2 linked regions of the Teredinibacter purpureus genome follow. The protein of the gene in region 1 binds, or shares a complex with, the protein of each later gene. Links are inferred from orthologs where the notes say so. Each region holds a gene or a part of one and is shown on either strand. Other genes may lie near its edges.

Region 1 (3,259 bases):
GAGGGCTTTTTTTACTCTGCACTAAAAATGCTTAGGGCCATATTTTGTTGTACAAATATAGCGACAATCTACCGCTGCAGCGGTAGATTGTCGGCGGGGAGATATCGCGTGGTCTTGGTATGGCGAAGAGTCAAGGGACGCTAGAGGCTCTTGTATAGCATAAGCTACACAAGAGTGGCCTTTTTACTTGGGGAGTTCCGCTACACGATATTGCTCGGGTACTTGGCTAAGATTATCGAAGGTGTCAGTAATTTTTTTAAGTAAGCCATCTTTAATGTCGTAAATCCAGCCGTGTACTGCGAGTGGCTGGCGTGCGCTCCAAGCATTTTGTATGGCTGGAATATGACAAACATTGGCGACTTGTTGCTTAACATTTAATTCGCACATTAAATTTAGGCGTTCTTTCTCGTCGGCAATACAAGCCATCTTTTTTCGGCTGTGGTAATAAACGTCTCGTATATTTCGCACCCACTGGTCTACTAGCCCAAACTGTTCGTTTAGCATAGCGGCCTGCACGCCACCACAGTTGTAATGCCCGCAAACAATAATGTGTTTAACTTTTAATACTTGTACGGCGTAGTAAATAACGCTCAGACAGTTTAAGTCGGTATGGACAACGCAGTTGGCTATATTACGGTGCACAAATAATTCACCGGGCATAAGGCCTACAATTTCATTTGCGGGCACACGGCTGTCGGCACAACCTATCCATAAATACTCGGGTTTTTGCTGTTTTGATAATTTTTCGAAAAAGGTGGGGTCTTCGGCTTTTATCGCGTCGGCCCATTGCTGGTTATTCTGGAAAAGATTCTCGAGTTCGTTCATAGTGCGGCTCTAGTAAAGTGACTAATGGCAGCTGTGTTCGTGAGCAGCGAGTATACCCAAAAGAACGAAAAAGGGACAAGCCGATGAAAAGCTTTTATTGGCACGATTATGAGACCTGGGGGACAAACCCAGCTATTGACCGGCCAAGCCAGTTTGCCGGCGTGCGCACTGACGAAAATTTAAACATTATTGGGGACCCGCTGGTGATGTATTGCCAGCCGCCAGAGGATATCTGGCCACAGCCGTTAGCGTGTATGGTTACTGGTATTACTCCCCAGTTAGCCTTGCAAGAAGGCTTGCCTGAACACGCGTTTATTAAAAAAATTCATCGAGAATTTTCTCAGCCGGGCACTTGTGGCGTTGGTTATAATTCACTTCGGTTTGACGACGAAGTTACACGCTATGCCTTGTACCGCAACTTCTATGACCCGTATGAGCGTGAGTGGCGTAACGGTAATTCCCGTTGGGATATTATAGATATGGTGCGGCTTGCCTATGCGCTACGGCCAGAGGGTATCGAGTGGCCTATAGTCGATGGCCGACCGAGTTTTCGGTTAGAAAACCTTACTGTAGCGAATAACATAGCGCATCAATCGGCTCATGATGCCTATTCTGATGTTGAAGCTACTATAGAAATGGCAAAATTGGTACGCAGTGCGCAACCGGATTTATACCAGTACGCGCTAGCAAACAAGACAAAGCAAAAAGTCGCAGCCATGATGGATGTGGCCAACAAAAAGCCGCTGTTGCATATTTCATCGCGCTTCTCTGCGGAACACGGTTGTGCGGCACTTATCGTACCTTTATCGATGCATCCAACCAATAAAAATGCGGTGGTTGTCTATGATCTGTCAATAGACCCTACACCGCTGTTAACACTGGATGCTGACGCCATTGCCGAACGAGTTTTTACTGCAACGGCTGACTTACCCGAAGGGGTAGCGCGTATTCCGCTAAAGTTGGTGCATATTAATCGGTGCCCTATCTTAGTGACACCTAAGTTGTTAGACGAAAAGGCTGCGCAGCGTTTAAATATTGATAAGGCGCTTTGCGAGAGACATTGGCGGCAATTGCGTGAGAGTGATCTCTCAGGGAAGCTCGAATTACTCTATACCGCTGAGCGATTTTCACCGCGCAAAGACCCGGAGCAGCAGTTGTACAATGGTTTTTTAAATGGAGAAGATAAAAAACAGTGCGCTGTTCTTCGTAAAGCTAAACTTAAAGAGCTCGCTGAGATGCCGTCCGTTTTTAACGATACCCGCTTGAACCAGATGTTATTGCGCTATAAGGCCCGAAATTTTCCGGAGGCGTTAAATGAGCAAGAGCGGTTGGAGTGGCATGAGCATGTGCAAGAACGTCTAATGCAGGGTGAAGAGGGGTGTTTGTCCTATAGCGAATATCTCTCAGTACTTGATACGCTAGCCTTAAGCGAGGATGGAGCATCGATAGAGAAACAAGCGTTGATCAGTGCGTTGCGTCAATGGGGCGAACAAAAAACTTACGCTTTTTGAATTTCTAAATCGTATCGTCCGTTTGCTAGATTTGTTTGATAGCATCGGGTATGGCCAATGTGTTCTTTCATTAACGAAACGATCATTTTTTTATCGGCTTCACTGGTATCGATACCGAAGCAAACCGCAGAAAGCTCGCTTGTTTCGAAGGTTAAGTCATCGACCCATGTGGAGGGCTCATCATTTATTTGCCTTTTCTCTGAGAGGCGAAAGCAGCGCCATTCCTGTTCGAGTTTACGTGAGAGTGATTTTACCGTAAAGAGCGATTCGAAGTTCGGTTTCTCGTCGACAGGAGGGTTGTTTAAAATAGCATCGATTTGATCACGTAAATCGGCAAGCTCTGGTCGAGTATTGCCGTATTGTATCGGTTGAGGCCGCCGTGCAAGTGCTTGATCGGTACAGTCGAACCGAAAACACACACCTCGATGGTTATTACCAAAATGGTCCCATGCCACAGTATTGTCGGGCCGAGAGCTAAAACTGCACACACGAACTTTACGGTTATAGTCTTCCCACAGTTTTAAATAATTTTGAACGGTGGACATGCGTTGATCGACCATTTTGGCGAGCAATTCGCCTAGCACGCCTTCGGCTTCCTCTGGGTTTCCAAATCTATCCTCTTCTCGCCAGCGCCGTATAGCGTTTATTAGTGGTGTATCGCCTTGTGGTTTACTAGAGGCGAAAATCATTGAAGCTGCAAGTTTTATCGTGGCTTGCAGCAGCGATGCTCGGTCAAAGTTCACGGGTGTGAGGTGTTGGAGCTCGAGAGGGTCACCATAGACAACGGGCGAACTCCAGCGCAAAGTGCGGCTCGAAAGAATGAGTTGCGCGGTGTCAATCGAGCAATATTTAAAGAGTTTTTCGGGGATTGCCACAGCGGTTTCCTAATACAAATTATGCTGTATTTATAACTATTATAGGTA
Region 2 (3,255 bases), 2.0 Mb from region 1 along the record:
CGAATCTCTGGATCACGCCTTGGCACGTGGCGCTAAAATATATGGCGAGCTCATCGGCTACGGAGCAACTTCAGACGGCTACGACATGGTTGCCCCCTCTGGCGAAGGCGCTATTCGCTGCATGAGACAAGCCTTACAAAACGTAGATGCGGCGACTATCGACTACATCAATTCACATGGCACCAGTACACCAGTAGGTGACCTTGCCGAATTGCGAGCAGTGCGAGAAACCTTCGGCGCCAATACTCCTGCTATTAGCTCAACAAAATCACTCACGGGCCACTCCTTAGGTGCTACTGGCGTTCAAGAAGCGATATACACTTTGCTTATGATGAAGCATAGCTTCATTGCAGGCTCATCGAATATCGAAACACTGGACCCTGAAGCTGATGGTTTGAATATTGTACCTACAGCAAAAGACGCAGATATTAATATCGCCATGTCGAATAGCTTTGGCTTTGGCGGCACCAATGCGACACTTGTTTTCCAAAAGTTTGCAGGTTGATAAAACACCACTGTTAGACCAAAAAAAGCGCCTAATAGGCGCTTTTTTTGGTCTAACCTCTACGTTATTGCCGCACAGACTGCCGCTTCTCTTCTACCAAATGCTGATCATGTAGCCACCGACGTACGAGCGATTTAAAACCGTGCCGCCAAGAAGGAAACTGAATACCAAAGTCATCGGTACAATTCCGACCGTTTAGGTTACCGTTACCTAACAACAAACGCCCTTCTTCTTTCCCCGATATTACCTGAGGCATTGTGAGCGACAAGCCTGCTTCAGCATTGATCATACGCACAGTTGCATCCACAAATTCCGCTTCGGAACTCTGATCAGAGCTACGCAAATGATACACACCCCAGTTTTCTGCGCCACAAAAAAACCTGATGAATGAGGGTGATAAGGCTGCGAATCACAAAACCTGCAGACACCAAACTAAAGCGATGGTGATCAGATACAGGGGGTAACTCGCCAACTAATAATTTAGGGATAATTCGACCGAATAAACTACAAGGAACTAGATCTAATATCCACGGTAACCGCAACACGATAGAAGAGGGGCACACCAACGCGCCTGTCTCCATCGATAAAATCCGCCGCCCCAGCTCATTGCTTGGCTGAGGCATATCCACCTCACCAACGCCCTGAGGGCAATAATTGTCACCAAAAACACGGAATGAAGATAACTGAATTAAAGGCACGCTTTTCGCTTTGCATGCCTTCGCAAGACTTCTCGCCGCGGCGATATCGCTAGCACTCACATCGACGCAAGATTCCGGAAAGTGAATAACAAGGCTAGGCGATTTTTCATCGAAATAACCTGCGACCGCCGCCTCATCCGACCAGTTCAGGCTCTCAGCAGACGGTGTAAGCAACACAAAAGGGTAATCTTCCATCACCCCCATAAACGCACTAGCGAGCGCGGTATCCGCTCGCCGAACAAGAATTCGATAACTCAAGTGAATACCCTAAAATGGGATGTCGTCATCAAAACTATCCATAGCGGGTGGCGGAGCAGCATGAGACGTTTGCTGCGGCGCTGGCGCGTGTTGCTGTTGCTGTTGCTGTTGCTGGTTTGGATTTTGCTGTTGCATCGGAGCGGGAGCCGCTTGCGGCTGATTAGGCGCTGCTGCAGGAGCACCCTGCTGAAAGCCACCGCCGTAATTTTGATTTTCGCCACCCTGACGCGCGTCGAGCATTTGCATTTCGGCGGCTACTATTTCAGTGGTGTAACGGTCTTGACCATCTTGCCCCTGCCATTTACGAGTGCGCAAGGCGCCTTCAATATACACTTTACTGCCTTTGCGAAGATACTCGCCGGCGATCTCTGCTAGACGATTAAAAAAGACTACACGGTGCCATTCTGTACGTTCTTGAGGCTGCCCAGACTGCTTATCTTTCCAAGCCTCAGAAGTGGCCACACTGATATTGGTCACGGCACCTCCGGAAGGCATATACTTAGTTTCAGGATCTTGACCTACATTTCCCACCAAAATCACTTTATTTACGCCTCTGCTGGCCACGTTAACTCTCCTATATCAAATAATGATTCAAATCTGGCTATCGATCGATTCTAGCGACTTTTCACTGCTTTGGCTCCACCTAAATTTAGCAGAACAATACCTTTACAGTATTGCCTAGCAATCAAGAATTACGCTGCAACACGCGATTAAGCTCACTCTCATCGAACACTCTTTTATCCACCTTTAAGTAAAGCAAAGCGTCTTCACTCACGAACAACACATCCTCAACACCCGGCACTGCCAAAACACACGCAGTAGCATTAAAATTTTGGGCAACACTGACGCTCACACTACTAAGATACCGCGGGCTTTTCATGGTTACAGCAAAGGCAAACCAAACCGCTACAACAACAGCCCCCAACAGATAAACTTCTGAAGGGCCATAATACTCTAACAACCAACCACCACTAACGCCTCCAGCAAATGCACCTAGAAATTGGCTGGTTGAATATATTCCCATCGCCGTACCTTTAGCGCCAGCGGGCGCTATTTTACTCACAAGAGACGGCAGGCTCGCTTCCAACAAATTGAATGCTGTAAAAAAAAGCAATAAAAGCGTTAACCAAACAACAATCGAAGCATTGACCTGAGACAACACGGCTAAACTGAACCCCAGTAAAGCGACCGCCCCCACGAACACCGTTTTAACGCGTCGCTTACGCTCGGCAAACATCACTAGAGGCAACATCAAAACAAAAGCGATACCCAACAACCCCAAATAAACGAGCCAATGAGAATCGCGCGATACCGCAAATCGCTCTTCAAGCATAAGCGGTACAACTAAAAATGCGGCCATTAGCACAAAGTGCAAAACGAAAATCCCCCAGTTCAAGCGCAACAACTGGGTATCTTTTAGGCTGGCGAGAATTAATGCTGGAATTGCGCCCGTATCACGGTGCGATGCAGATAAACGCGGCGGGCTGGGGACCACGAAAAGCAGTACTAACAGACCTATAAGCGCCAATAGGGCTGAAACGCCAAACACACCACCTAAGCCAACACTGGACGCAATACCCGGCCCCACTATCATTGCCACAGAAAAAGATAAGCCGATAGAGGCCCCAATAGCGGCCATAGCTTTCGTACGATTTTCTTCCGACGTAAGATCGGCCACCATTGCCATAATTGCACTTGCGATAGCACCACTGCCCTGTAAGGCCCTGCCTAAAATAAGCCCTTCTATTGAACTGGCAAGCGCCGCGACCAAACTACCAATGGCAAAGATAACTA

What was found.
Region 2: the proteins of sbcB (region 1) and ssb are in contact, whole or in part, in a crystal structure (PDB 3C94), measured with the Escherichia coli proteins. The link is inferred for Teredinibacter purpureus from one-to-one orthologs.

The regions. Positions count from the first base shown.
Region 1 is NZ_CP060092.1:2,373,731-2,376,989, forward strand. The notes cover bases 185-3,122. They hold sbcB (exodeoxyribonuclease I), read left to right. Parts: upstream 185-908; coding sequence 909-2,336; downstream 2,337-3,122. Other genes in these bases: can (carbonate dehydratase), read right to left, coding at 185-825; H5647_RS10270 (DUF2971 domain-containing protein), read right to left, coding at 2,324-3,122. Also shown: more of can, read right to left, coding at 184-184; more of H5647_RS10270, read right to left, coding at 3,123-3,211. UniProt on the Escherichia coli protein: Degrades single-stranded DNA (ssDNA) in a highly processive manner.
Region 2 is NZ_CP060092.1:4,384,225-4,387,479, forward strand. The notes cover bases 249-3,182. They hold ssb (single-stranded DNA-binding protein), read right to left. Parts: upstream 2,026-3,182; coding sequence 1,471-2,025; downstream 249-1,470. Other genes in these bases: fabB (beta-ketoacyl-ACP synthase I), read left to right, coding at 249-505; H5647_RS22270 (hypothetical protein), read right to left, coding at 570-848; H5647_RS19520 (sugar nucleotide-binding protein), read right to left, coding at 841-1,461; H5647_RS19530 (MFS transporter), read right to left, coding at 2,147-3,182. Outside these bases: more of fabB, read left to right, coding at 1-248; more of H5647_RS19530, read right to left, coding at 3,183-3,255. UniProt on the Escherichia coli protein: Plays an important role in DNA replication, recombination and repair. Binds to ssDNA and to an array of partner proteins to recruit them to their sites of action during DNA metabolism. Acts as a sliding platform that migrates on DNA via reptation.